Linked DNA regions of Niveibacterium microcysteis. The protein of the gene in region 2 binds, or shares a complex with, the protein of the main gene of each other region. Links are inferred from orthologs where the notes say so. Each region holds a gene or a part of one and is shown on either strand. Other genes may lie near its edges.

The links. The genes of interacting proteins can lie anywhere in the genome.
Region 1: the proteins of smc (region 2) and JY500_RS04255 are in contact, whole or in part, in a crystal structure (PDB 3ZGX), measured with the Bacillus subtilis proteins. The link is inferred for Niveibacterium microcysteis from one-to-one orthologs.

Annotation. Positions count from the first base shown.
Region 1 is NZ_CP071060.1:909,540-913,737, forward strand. Bases 1,291-4,173 are described here. They hold JY500_RS04255 (segregation and condensation protein A), read left to right. Parts: upstream 1,291-2,267; coding sequence 2,268-3,080; downstream 3,081-4,173. Other genes in these bases: JY500_RS04245 (L-threonylcarbamoyladenylate synthase), read left to right, coding at 1,291-1,507; JY500_RS04250 (site-2 protease family protein), read left to right, coding at 1,550-2,203; scpB (SMC-Scp complex subunit ScpB), read left to right, coding at 3,070-3,684. Also shown: JY500_RS04240 (3',5'-nucleoside bisphosphate phosphatase), read left to right, coding at 1-815; more of JY500_RS04245, read left to right, coding at 878-1,290. UniProt on the Bacillus subtilis protein: Participates in chromosomal partition during cell division. May act via the formation of a condensin-like complex containing Smc and ScpB that pull DNA away from mid-cell into both cell halves.
Region 2 is NZ_CP071060.1:2,538,131-2,546,571, reverse strand. The notes cover bases 1,780-5,898. They hold smc (chromosome segregation protein SMC), read left to right. Parts: upstream 1,780-2,167; coding sequence 2,168-5,698; downstream 5,699-5,898. Other genes in these bases: JY500_RS11465 (cell division protein ZipA C-terminal FtsZ-binding domain-containing protein), read left to right, coding at 5,707-5,898; dapC (succinyldiaminopimelate transaminase), read right to left, coding at 1,780-2,001. Outside these bases: dapD (2,3,4,5-tetrahydropyridine-2,6-dicarboxylate N-succinyltransferase), read right to left, coding at 1-757; more of dapC, read right to left, coding at 796-1,779; more of JY500_RS11465, read left to right, coding at 5,899-6,792; NAD-dependent DNA ligase LigA, read left to right, coding at 6,802-8,441. UniProt on the Bacillus subtilis protein: Required for chromosome condensation and partitioning.

The DNA.
Region 1 (4,198 bases), 1.6 Mb from region 2 along the record:
TTCACTGTCACTCCACCATTTCGGATGGCCTGCTTGCCCCTGCCGAGGTCGTCGCACGCGCCGGGCGCAACGGCGTCGAACTGCTTGCGCTGACCGATCACGACGAGCTCGCCGGCTTGGCCGACGCACGCGAGGCCGCCCGTATCCACGGGCTTGCGTTCGTGAATGGGGTGGAGGTGTCGGTGTCGTGGGGCGAGCAGACGGTGCATATCGTCGGCCTTGGCGTAGATCCGGCGTGTACCGTGCTGGCGGACGGCCTGGCCGATGTCCGCGCCGGCCGCGACGGCCGCGCGGCGCGCATGGGCGAGGCGCTTGCCGCGATCGGCATTCGTGGCGCCTATGAAGGTGCCTTGAAGTATGTCGGCAATCCGGCGCTCGTCAGCCGTTCGCACTTCGCGCGTTACCTTGCCGAGATCGGCGCCGCGCGTGACGTGAAGAGCGTGTTCGACCATTACCTTGTGCGCGGAAAGCCGGGCTACGTCGAGCATGTATGGGCGACGATGGAGGACGCGCTGGCGTGGATCCATGCCGCGGGCGGCCTGGCCGTGATCGCGCATCCGGGCCGCTATCGGTTGTCCAAGCGCGAGCTCGACGAACTGTTCGTGCGCTTTCACGACTTGGGCGGCGAGGCAATCGAGGTGGTCTCCGGGTCGCATAATCGCGAGGCCACGCTGGAGTTCGCTCGCGTCGCCCGGCGCTACGGTTTTCTTGCGTCGCGCGCGTCGGACTTTCACGGGCCTGGCGAGAGTAGCGTCGACCTCGGCGGATCCGATCCGCTGCCGGAGGATCTGACGCCCGTCTGGTCAAAGCTCTGAAACCCGCGACAGCCTTGGGGCTGCAGGCATAGAATCCGCGCTTTCCTGCCCGGTCTGCAAACGTGGCCCAGTTCTTCTCACTCTTTCCTGAAAACCCACAGCCACGGCTGCTGCGACAGGCCGCGGAGATCATCCGCGACGGCGGCCTTGTGGTCTTCCCGACCGATTCGGCCTACGCGTTGGCGGGGCAGACGGGCGACGCGCACCTGATCGAGCGCATCCGCCGCATCCGTGGCGTGGACGACCGCCACCACCTGACCCTGATGGTGCGGGATCTCTCCGAGATTGCGCACTATGCGCGGGTCGATAACGCGCAGTACCGACTGCTCAAGGCGGTGACCCCCGGCCCCTACACCTTCATCCTCGAAGGCACCAAGGAGCTGCCCCGTCGCGTGCTGCACCCCAAGCGCAAGACGATCGGCATCCGCTGCCCCTCCCATCCGGTTGTCGCGGCCCTGCTTGGCGAACTCAATGAGCCGATGCTCACCTCGACCCTGTTGCTGCCGGGCGAAGATCTGCCGCTGACCGACGCCGAGGAAATTCGCGAGCGCCTCGAAAAGCAGGTCGATCTGGTGATCGAGGCGGGCGCCTGCGGCCCGGAAGCGACGACCGTGATCGACCTGACCGGCGGTGCGCCGGAGGTGATCCGACGCGGCCTCGGGCCGCTCGGGCCGCTCGGGCTGGACGACTGAGGTCGTCTGGTAAACTGCTGTTTTCCCTGAAATTGAGTGGCCATGGACATCGTCCTGACGATCGTGGTTTGGGCGCTGCCTGTGTTGCTGGCGATCACCTTGCATGAGGCCGCACACGGCTATGCGGCCTTCCGCCTTGGCGACCCCACCGCGCATTTGGCCGGACGCATCAGCCTCAATCCGCTGCGTCACGTCGATCCGGTCGGCACGCTCGCCGTGCCGCTCGGCATCGTGCTGCTGAACCTCGCCACTGGCGCGAGCTTCCCGCCCTTCGGCTGGGCGAAGGCGGTACCGGTCAACTTCGGCCGCCTGCGCCACCCCAAGCGCGACATGTTCTGGGTCGCCGCTGCGGGGCCGGCCGCGAACCTCGCGCAGGCCTTCGGATGGGGCTTGATGATTGGTCTGCAGACGGCACTGGATGGCTATGGCGGTGACTACTTCTTCGCCATGGCGACTGCCGGTATCGTCGTGAACCTCGCGCTGATGCTGTTGAACTTGCTGCCGATTCCGCCGCTCAATGGCGGCCGCATCGCGATCAGCCTGTTGCCGGGGCCCTTGGCATGGAAGTTCGCGCGCCTTGAGCCCTACGGTTTCATGATTCTGATCGGCTTGCTGTACCTGCGGGTGCTGGATTACGTGCTGTGGCCGTTGATCGCCCCACTGAAGCGTTTGATCCTGTTATTGACCGGCTCATGAAGGGGCGTGCTGTTCGCTGCAATCTGACGATAGGTGACGCGCAGTGAGCGAAGTCGAGACGCCGATGCTCGACCTGCGCCCGCACGAGGAACCGCTGCCCCCGGCCCTGGCGCGGATCTACGGCGAATCGCTGTTCGAGCTGCCGAAGGATCTCTACATCCCGCCGGATGCGCTGCAGGTGTTCCTCGAAGCCTTCGAGGGGCCGCTCGACTTGCTGCTTTATCTGATCCGCAAGGCGAACATCAACGTCCTCGATATTCCGATGGCGCCGCTGACGGCGCAGTACCTGAAGTACGTCGAGGCAATGCGCCGCAGCAACCTTGAGCTTGCGGCCGAGTATCTGCTGATCGCCGCGATGCTGCTCGAGATCAAGTCCCGCATGCTGCTGCCGCGGCCTGCCCAGGCGGAAGCGGAGGAGGCCGACCCGCGTGCCGAACTCGTGCGCCGGCTGCTCGAATACGAACAGATGAAGATCGCCGGCGCACGACTCGATGCACTGCCGCGGGTGGAGCGCGATTACGAATGGGTCACCGTGTGGGTGGCCGAAAAGGTGGCGGAACGTTTGCCTGAAGTGAGCCTGCACGATCTGCAGGTCGCCTGGCTGGGTCTCGTGCGTAAGGCGAAGCTGACCCGTCACCACACGATCCAGCGTGAGGAACTCTCGGTTCGCGAACGGATGACCGCCATCCTGCGCCAGCTCGGCGGTGGCCAATTCCAACCCTTCGTCGAGTTGTTCGATTTGACGGCGGGCGTGCCGATGCTGGTTGTCAGCTTCCTTGCCGTGCTGGAACTGGTGAAGGAGCGCCTGGTTGTTGTCAGCCAGGTTGCACCTCTGGAGCCGATTTATGTCAGACTTAACACCTCGGATGCCGACTGAAGCTGGCATTCCGGTGCAAGCCGAAGATTCGATAGACTTCGAATTTGCCTTGCGCGTGCTGGAAGCTGCCCTTCTGGCAGCCGCCGAGCCGCTTGCAATGGCCGAGCTGCGCAGGCTCTTCGATGAGCAGTTGGATGCGGATCTGATTCGCCGCCTGCTCGAAACCCTGCGTGAGCGCTGGAATGATCGCGGCGCCGAACTAGCCCAACTGTCGACCGGATGGCGTTTCCGTACTCGTGCGGAGTACCAGCCCTACCTCGATCGGTTGCGCGAACAGAAACCGCCGAAATATTCGCGTGCTGTTCTGGAGACCCTGGCGATCATCGCCTACCGTCAGCCGGTCACGCGAGGCGATATTGAAGATATTCGCGGCGTTGCCGTCTCTCCGAACGTGTTGAAAACGCTGGAATCGCGCGGATGGGTCGATGTTGTCGGCCATCGCGACACCCCGGGGCGCCCGGGCCTGTACGCCACCACGCGACGCTTCCTGGATGAACTTGGCCTGCGCAGCCTCACCGAGCTGCCGCCTCTGGCCGAAATTGAAAAGGTGATGGATCTTGTCGATACCGCAACGCAAACCGCGCCCGCAGCAGCGGCGGAATAGCAACGCACCCGCGCCTGGCCGCCGTGGCCGTGGCGTCAAGGCGCAGGCTGAGGCCTACGAGCCGCAGCGACTGCACAAACTGCTCGCTGAAGCCGGCTACGGTTCGCGGCGCGAACTCGAAGAGTGGATCATCGCCGGCCGCGTCAGCGTGAATGGCCTGCCCGCAGGGCTCGGTCAGAAGATCGGCCCGGGCGATCGGATCAAGATCAACGGCAAGTTGGTGAACATCCGTTTCACCGAACGCGCGCCGCGTGTGCTGATGTACCACAAGCCGGAGGGCGAGATCGTCAGTCGCGACGATCCGGAAGGCCGTCCCACGGTCTTCGAGCGCCTGCCGGTGCTCAATCGCGGGCGCTGGATCGCGATCGGCCGACTCGACTTCAATACCTCCGGCCTGTTGCTTTTCACCAGCAACGGCGATCTGGCCAACCGCATGATGCATCCGCGCTACGAACTCGAGCGCGAATACGCAGTGCGCGTGATTGGCGAGCTGACCGAAGAACAACAAGCCACG
Region 2 (8,441 bases):
CGATGACTGCGCAGTACAGACTGTACTTGCCATCGGAGGAGGGCAGGTTGCCGGAAACCACTACCGAGCCGGCCGGGATGCGGCCATAGCTGACGGTGCCGGTCTCGCGATCGTAGATCTTGGTGCTCTGGCCGATGTACACGCCCATCGAGATCACCGAATTCTCTTCAACGATCACGCCTTCCACGATCTCGGAGCGTGCGCCGATGAAGCAGTTGTCTTCGATGATCGTCGGGTTGGCCTGCATCGGCTCCAGCACGCCGCCAATGCCCACGCCGCCCGAGAGGTGCACGTTCTTGCCGATCTGTGCGCAGGAGCCGACGGTCACCCAGGTGTCGACCATCGTGCCTTCATCAACGTAGGCGCCAATGTTCAGGTACGAGGGCAGCAGCACCGCATTGCGGGCCACAAAGCTGCCGCGGCGGGCAACCGAACCGGGCGTCGCGCGGAAACCGGCAGCGCGGAAGTCTGCTTCGGTCCAGTTCGCGAACTTGGTCGGCACCTTGTCGAAGTACTTGTTCACGCCGTCGTCGGTCAGCACGTTGTCGTTGGCGCGGAAAGACAGCAATACGGCCTTCTTCACCCACTGATGCGTCACCCATGCGCCGTCAATCTTCTCCGCCACGCGCACGCGGCCGGCGTCCAGATCGGCAATCGTGTGCTCGATCGCGTCGCGCAGTTCTGCGGCCACGTTGCTCGGATTGATTTCGGCGCGCTGTTCCCAGGCGTTTTCGATGATGGTTTGCAGGTTGCTCATCAGGGGGACCTCGATAATTGGTGGTTGAAAACGGTAGATCAGGCGGCGCCGAAGCGTCGCGCGACAAACGATGCAATACGCTGCGCGGCCTCGATGCACTCTTCGTGCGACGCCACCAGTGCAATCCGGACAAAGCCTGCACCCGGGTTCACGCCGCGGCTCTCACGCGAGAGGAACTGACCGGGCAGCACGGTCACATGCGTTGCGGCAAACAACTCCCGTGCGAACTCGCGGTCGTCGATTGGCGTGCGGGCCCAGAAGTAGAACCCGGCGTCGGGCAATTGCACTGGCAGCGCTGGGTCCAGAACCGGCTTGAGTGCCGCGAACTTTTCGCGATAAAGCGTTCGATTGTCGCGCACATGGGTTTCGTCTCGCCACGCAGCCACGCTTGCCGCCTGCACTGGAAGACTCATCGCACAGCCGTGGTAGGTGCGATAAAGCAGGAACTGCTTGAGCACTGCGCGATCGCCTGCGACGAAGCCCGAACGCAATCCGGGCACGTTCGAGCGCTTTGAAAGGCTTGAAAACACGACCAGGCGCTCGTAGCCAGTGCGGCCGAGCGCCTTGGCCGCCTCCAGCGCACCCAGCGGCGGCTTGCCTTCATCGAAGTAGATTTCCGAGTAGCACTCGTCGGCCGCAATCACAAAGCCATAGCGGTCTGCGTACTCGAACAGACGTTTCCAGTCTTCGAGCTGCAGCACCTTGCCGGTCGGGTTGCCGGGCGAGCAGACGAACATCAGCTGAACGCGGGACCATTCGGCCGCGCTGAGCGAATCCAGATCGAGGCCGAAGTCGTTCTCGGGCAACTGATTCAGGAAAACGGGCTCGGCGCCGGAGAGCAGCGCCGCGCCTTCGTAGATCTGATAGAACGGGTTCGGGCAGACCACCAGCGGTTTCGCGGCACTGGCATCGACGACCGCCTGAGCAAACGCGAACAAGGCCTCGCGCGAGCCACACACGGGCAGTACCTCATGGGCGGGGTCAATTGGTGTCAGCGCATAACGCTGTGTCAGCCACGCGGCAATTGTCTCGCGCAGGGCGTCGCCACCGGCAGTGGTTGGATACGCCGAGAGCCCGCGCAGGTTCATTACCAGCGCTTCTTGAATGAAGGCCGGGGTGGCGTGCTGTGGCTCGCCGATCGAGAGCCGCACCGGGCGCAGCCCGGCCGGAGGCTCGACGCCGGCAAACAGCTGGCGAAGGCGTTCGAACGGATAGGGCTGCAGCAGGTCGAGGCGCGGATTCAAATCAGGCTCCAGGCGAGGCTTGCGGTCGGTGTGACGGGCTTGGCGCTGCGCGTTGCGGCTTGCCACATGGCATGCCGGGCAGCGTTGCGGGGGTGATATTATAGCCACCCGTTTTGCCCGCCGCGCCGCCGATTGCCGCGCCCACGCCAGTTCCGGTTCTGCTCACGTGCGCCTTTCCAAGCTCAAACTCGCCGGGTTCAAGTCCTTCGTCGATCCAACGACCGTGCTCACGCCCGGTCAGCTGGTCGGCGTTGTCGGCCCGAATGGCTGCGGCAAGTCCAACATCATCGATGCGGTCCGCTGGGTACTCGGCGAATCCCGCGCCGGCGCGCTGCGCGGCGAATCGATGATGGACGTGATCTTCAACGGGTCGACCACGCGCAAGCCGGTCAGCCGTGCGAGCGTCGAACTGGTATTCGACAACGCCGAGGGGCGCGCGGCCGGTCAGTGGTCGCAGTACGCCGAGATATCGGTCAAGCGCGTACTCGATCGCAGCGGCGAATCGAGCTACTGGATCAACAATATCCACGTCCGTCGTAAGGACGTGATCGACCTGTTCCTTGGTACCGGCCTTGGGCCGCGCGCTTACGCGATCATCGAACAGGGCATGATCTCGCGCATCATCGAAGCGCGCCCCGAGGATGTCCGCGGCTTTCTTGAAGAAGCGGCGGGGGTTACCAAGTACAAGGAACGGCGCAAGGAGACCGAAGGTCGCCTGTCCGATGCGCGCGACAACCTCGCACGCGTCGAGGACATCCGCAACGAACTCGGTGCGCAGATCGAGCGCCTCTCAGGCCAGGCCGAGGTGGCTCGCCGATATAAGTCCCTCAACGAGGCCCTGCGCGAGCAACAGATCCTGTTGTGGTTGCTGCGCCGCAATGAAGCGCGCGAGGATGCAGCCCGAGTCGCCGCGGCGGTGGCGGAAACCACTGCACGGATCGAGGCCGAGACGGCCCGTTTGCGCGAAGCCGAGGCGCTTGCCGAGACGGCCCGCGAAGCCCATTACAAGGCATCGGACGCGCTACACGCCGCCCAGGCGGACCTTTACGCCGCGAACGGTGAAGTGACCCGACTCGAAGGCGAAATGACGCGTATGCGCGAGCGTCGTCAAATGCTTGGCAGCCGGGTCGGGCAGCTGCTCACCGACGAGGCGCGCTGGATCGCGCAACGCGACGCCGCGGAAGGCGACCGCCAGCGCTGGGAGAGCCTTCTTGATGCGGCAGGGCTGCGTCACGAACAAGCCCAGGCGCGCCACGAGGAACTTGCAGCGCGGCTCCCCTCGGCCGAGGACGCGCTCGCCGGCGCTCAGGCGGCGACACGCTCCCTGCGGCACGAGCTGGGCAGCACCGAGCAGCAGTTGCGGGTTGAAGAGACGCGCCGCGCGAGCGCGCTGCGCGCCCTCGATACGCTCGCGCAACGCCGCATGCGTATCGAGGGCGAACGCCACGGTCTGCAGGCGCCCGATGCAGAGGCCCTAGCGCGAGCGGAAGCAGCGGCTGAACTCGCCGCCGGTCGCCTGGAGCAACTGCAGGAAGCGCTGGATGACGGCACCGCAAACCTGCCTGCGCTGCTCGCGGCGGTGCGCTCAGCACAAGATGCCGAACGCCAGACCAATCGCCAGCTCACCGAGGCGCGGGCACGACGCGAGGCGTTGTTGCGAATTCAGCAGAAGGCCGCTGCGCCCGGGGCGTTGGCCGACTGGCTGAAAGCGCGTGGCCTTGATAGTGCCAGGCCGCTGTGGCAATCGCTGCGCGTAGAGGCAGGCTGGGAGTTGGCGCTGGAAACGGCGCTGCGCGAGCACTTCAACGCCTTGCAGATCGCTGACGCAGCAACCGCCGGTGACGCGCTTGCTTCGCAGCCGCCGGCCAGCGTGTCGCTCGCCTTGCCGCTTACCGCATCGACGAATGTGGAGGAGCCGGCGCAGTCGTTGCCGGGTGTGCCGCTCCGTAGCTTGGTTCAGCTGGAGTTGCCAGATTGGGCCTCTGGGCTTGCCGTATGGCTGCATGGTGTTCGGGCGGTTGAGGATTGTCGCGAATGGCTCGCGCAAGCCGGAACACTGCCCCTGGGCGTGCGCCTGATCGACCGGGCAGGGCGCGAGCTGAGCCGCGCGGCATGCTCTTGGCTGCGGGCTGATGCCGGCAGCCACGGTGTGCTGGAACGCCAGCGCGAACTCGAAGAGCTTGAAGCGCACGTCGAAGCGCTGGAGGCAGAGGCCGCTGCGGCTCATGCCGCGCTGGCGGAGGCTGAAGCGGCAAGCCATCGTGCGCAGGAATCGCTCACCACGCTGCGTCGCGAGCATCAGGCCGCCCAACAGACCGCGCATCGCGAACAGCTCGCCGCAGTTCAGCTTGGGCAGGCTCGGCAACGCTACGATGAACGCGCAGGCCAGCTGCTGCGCGACATCGAAGAGCTCGACTTGCAGGTCGCCGCGGAACGGACTCACCTGGAAACTGCAATCACCGCGCAGTCGGTACAGGAAGAGCGCGCAGAGCAACTGCGTGAACGGCTTGAAGCGACCGAGGGCATCGCCCAGCAGCAGGACAATGCGCTGCGCGCACTCCGCCAGCAGGAGCAGCAACTCGCGCGCGAAGTGCAGGAGGCTGCGTTCTCCGAACGCGAGTGCCGCGGCAAACTCGACGACCTGGCGCGCCAGCTTGCTCAGGCCGCCGAGCAGATCGTGCGTTGTGCGCGTGAGCGCGAGGCCGCTGAAGCAGAGCAGGCCGGCCTGGACGAAACGCCGATCGGCGATGCCTTGCAGGGCGCGCTGGAGATGCGCGAAGCGCGCGAGGCGATGCTGGCGCAAAGTCGCGAAGCGCTCGACGTCGCTGCGACCCGCCTGCGGGAACTCGACGAAGCCCGTCTGCGCGCCGAACTCGCGCTGCGCCCCTTGAACGACGCTTTGGCAGAGGCGCGCCTTAAGTTGCAGGCGGCAGAGCTGGGTCAGCAGCAGTACGACGAGCGACTTGCGGAGATCGAACTCGACGAAAATGAGTTCGCCGCTCGGCTTGCGGCGGGCCCGAAGGACCAGACGCTGGTGCGGGAGATCAACCGCCTTACCCGCGAGCTGGCCGATCTGGGGCCGGTAAACCTTGCGGCAGTGGAAGAGTTGCTCGCCGCCGAAGAGCGGAAAGGCTACCTTGATGCGCAGTCAGGTGACCTGAACGAGGCAATCGGTACGCTGGAGGATGCAATCCGGCGTATCGACCGCGAGACTCGGGAGCAATTGCAGGAGACGTACAATACGGTCAATCGTCAGTTTGGCGAGCTCTTCCCACAGCTATTCGGCGGTGGCGAGGCGCAGCTGATCCTGACCGGCGACGAAATTCTCGACGCGGGCATCCAGATCGTGGCGCGCCCGCCTGGCAAGAAGAACAGTTCAATCCACTTGTTGTCCGGTGGAGAGAAAGCGCTGACCGCAATCGCGCTGGTGTTTTCGTTCTTTCAACTCAATCCGGCGCCGTTCTGCCTGCTCGACGAGGTCGATGCACCGCTCGACGACGCCAACACCGAACGGTTCTGTGCGATGGTCAAACGCATGTCGTCCATCACGCAGTTCATGTTTATCAGTCACAGCAAGATCACGATGGAGCTGGCGCGCCAGCTGGTGGGCGTCACGATGCAGGAGCAGGGCGTCTCCCGCGTGGTCGAGGTGGATATCGAAGAAGCGCTGCGCCTGGCCGACCCAGTCGCAGCTTGAGAGGTCTCATGGCAGGCAACGAACTCCTTTATGGTCTGATTGGTTCCGGCGCCGGCGTGGTGGTGTTGGTTCTCGGTTACAACGCCTGGCAGGAACGCAAGGCCCGCCGCAACGCCGAAAAGGCGTTTCGCTCGGAGCATCGCGACGTTCTGCTGGAGGGCGCGGGTGCTGCAAGCGGCCCGGCAGAACCGGTAGAACCGGGCGGGCGGCTCGAACCCGCGTCTGCGCGCATCCCCGCGCAACCGCCGATTGGCCGCGCGGCCGAACCCGAATTGCCACTTGAAGCGCGCGCGATTGACTGCGTTGCGCGTATCGAAGCCCCCGCCGGTGTGATCGGCGGGGCCCTAGTTCAGGGCGCTGGTGGCCCGTTGTCGCAGGTGCATCGCGCCGTGCGTTGGTACGGATTCGATGATGCGGCCCACGCCTGGGTTGCGCTCGACGCCGGTGACAAACGCAGTTTCACGCGCATGAGCGCAGCGATGCAGCTGGCGGATCGCCGTGGCGCGGTCGGCGAACGTGAGGTCGACGCATTCTGCGCGGCAATTCAGCGAGTCTGCGATCAGTTCATGGCGGTGCCGCGCTTCATGGACCGCGGCGAAGCCCTGACCCTGGCCCAGGGCGTTGATCAGTTCTGCGCAGCGCTCGACATCCAGATCGCGGTCAATGTGGTTGCTGGGGAGCATGCCTTCCCGGGCACGAAGTTGCGCGGGCTGGCCGAGGCGGCGGGCATGGTGCTCGATGGTGACGGCTGCTTCCATGCTCGTGACGATGCAGGGCAGAGCCTGTTCGTCCTTGCCAATCGCGACGCCGCGCTCTTCTCGCCGGAATCGCTACGCCACGGCAGCAGCAGTGGGGTCACCCTGAGCCTTGATGTGCCCCGCGTGGCAGCGGGCATTGAGGCCTTCGATCGCATGGTGGCGCTTGCGCGGCAGTTTGCCGGCGCGTTGCATGGACACCTGGTCGATGACAATGGCAAGCCACTCAGTGACGCCTCACTCTCGATGATCCGCAGCCAGGTGCAGCAGTTCCAGGAGCAGATGGATCGCCAGGGCGTGCCGGCAGGCAGCACCCTCGCACTGCGCCTCTTCACCTGAGGGCTTCCGATGATCGCGCCTCGTGAGGCGTTCGAGCAGGCCGCCACCTTGCGGGCGACGCTCGAGCGCTACAGCCATGCCTATTACGTCCTGGACGAACCTCTTGTTCCAGACGCGGAGTACGACCGGTTATTTCAGGCGCTGCAAGCGCTCGAAACCGAGTATCCGGAACTTTGCACCGCCGATTCGCCGACCCAACGGGTCGGCGGCAAAGCTCTCGCGCAGTTCGCGCCGGTTCGGCACGCCGTGCCGATGCTCTCCATCCGAACCGAGACCGACACCGAGGCGAGCGGCGCTCGCGCATTCGACGCGCAAGTGCGTCGTGAGCTTGAGCTGACCGAAACCGATCCGCCGGTTGAATATGCCGCGGAGCTGAAGTTTGACGGGCTCGCAATCAGCTTGCGCTACGAGCGCGGTATTCTGGTGCAGGCGGCAACCCGCGGTGACGGCGAAACCGGCGAAGACGTCACGCAGAATATCCGCGCGATCCGCCAGATACCGCTTCGACTTCGTACCGACACCCCACCTGAAGTCTTTGAGGTGCGCGGAGAGGTCTACATGCGGCGCGACGATTTTGCGCGCATGAACGAGCGGCAGATGGCGCGTGGTGAAAAGACTTTCGTCAATCCGCGCAACGCGGCGGCCGGAAGCGTGCGTCAGCTCGACCCTGCGATCAGCGCGCAGCGCCCACTGTCCTTCTTTGCCTACGGCATCGGTGAAACGACGGGTTGGGGAGGGGCGGACAGTCACGGTGCGCTGCTCGACCAACTCGCGCAATGGGGCTTCCCGGTCTGCAGCGAGCGCTGCGTGGCACTCGGGGCGGAGGGGCTGATCGCCTTTCATGATCGCGTCGGCGCGCAGCGCGATGCACTGCCATTCGACATCGATGGTGTCGTCTACAAGGTCAATTCGCTGGCGCTTCAACGCCGGCTCGGCTTCCGTACCCGTGAGCCACGCTGGGCGGTCGCCCACAAGTACCCGGCACAGGAAGTCATGACGCGGGTTCAGGGAATCGAGGTGCAGGTCGGCCGGACGGGGAAACTGACGCCGGTTGCGCGCTTGGAGCCTGTCTTCGTCGGAGGTGTGACCGTAACAAACGTGACGCTGCATAACCAAGACGAGGTCACGCGCAAGGGTGTGCGAGTCGGTGACAGCGTGGTTGTTCGGCGCGCCGGCGATGTGATTCCCGAGATCGTTGCTTCCTTGCCCGAGCGTCGTCCCGAGGGGACGACAGCCTTTGTAATGCCCCAAAGCTGCCCCGTGTGTGGCTCTGCCGTCACGCGGGAAGAGGGCGAGGCGGACCATCGTTGCAGTGGCGGTCTTTACTGCCCGGCTCAGCGCAAGCAGGCACTGCTGCATTTTGCCTCGCGTCGCGCGATGGATATCGAGGGGCTCGGCGACAAGCTGGTGGATCAACTCGTCGATGCGGCGATCATTCGTACGCCGGCCGATGTCTACAAACTGGGCGTGCTTGCGCTCGCCAACCTCGACCGGATGGCCGAGAAGTCAGCCCAGAATCTTGTCGACGCGATCGATCGCAGTCGGAGCACCACCCTCGCGCGCTTCATCTACGCCCTGGGCATTCGCAACGTGGGTGAAGCGACTGCGAAGGATCTCGCACGGCACTTCGGCACCCTTGACGCGTTGAT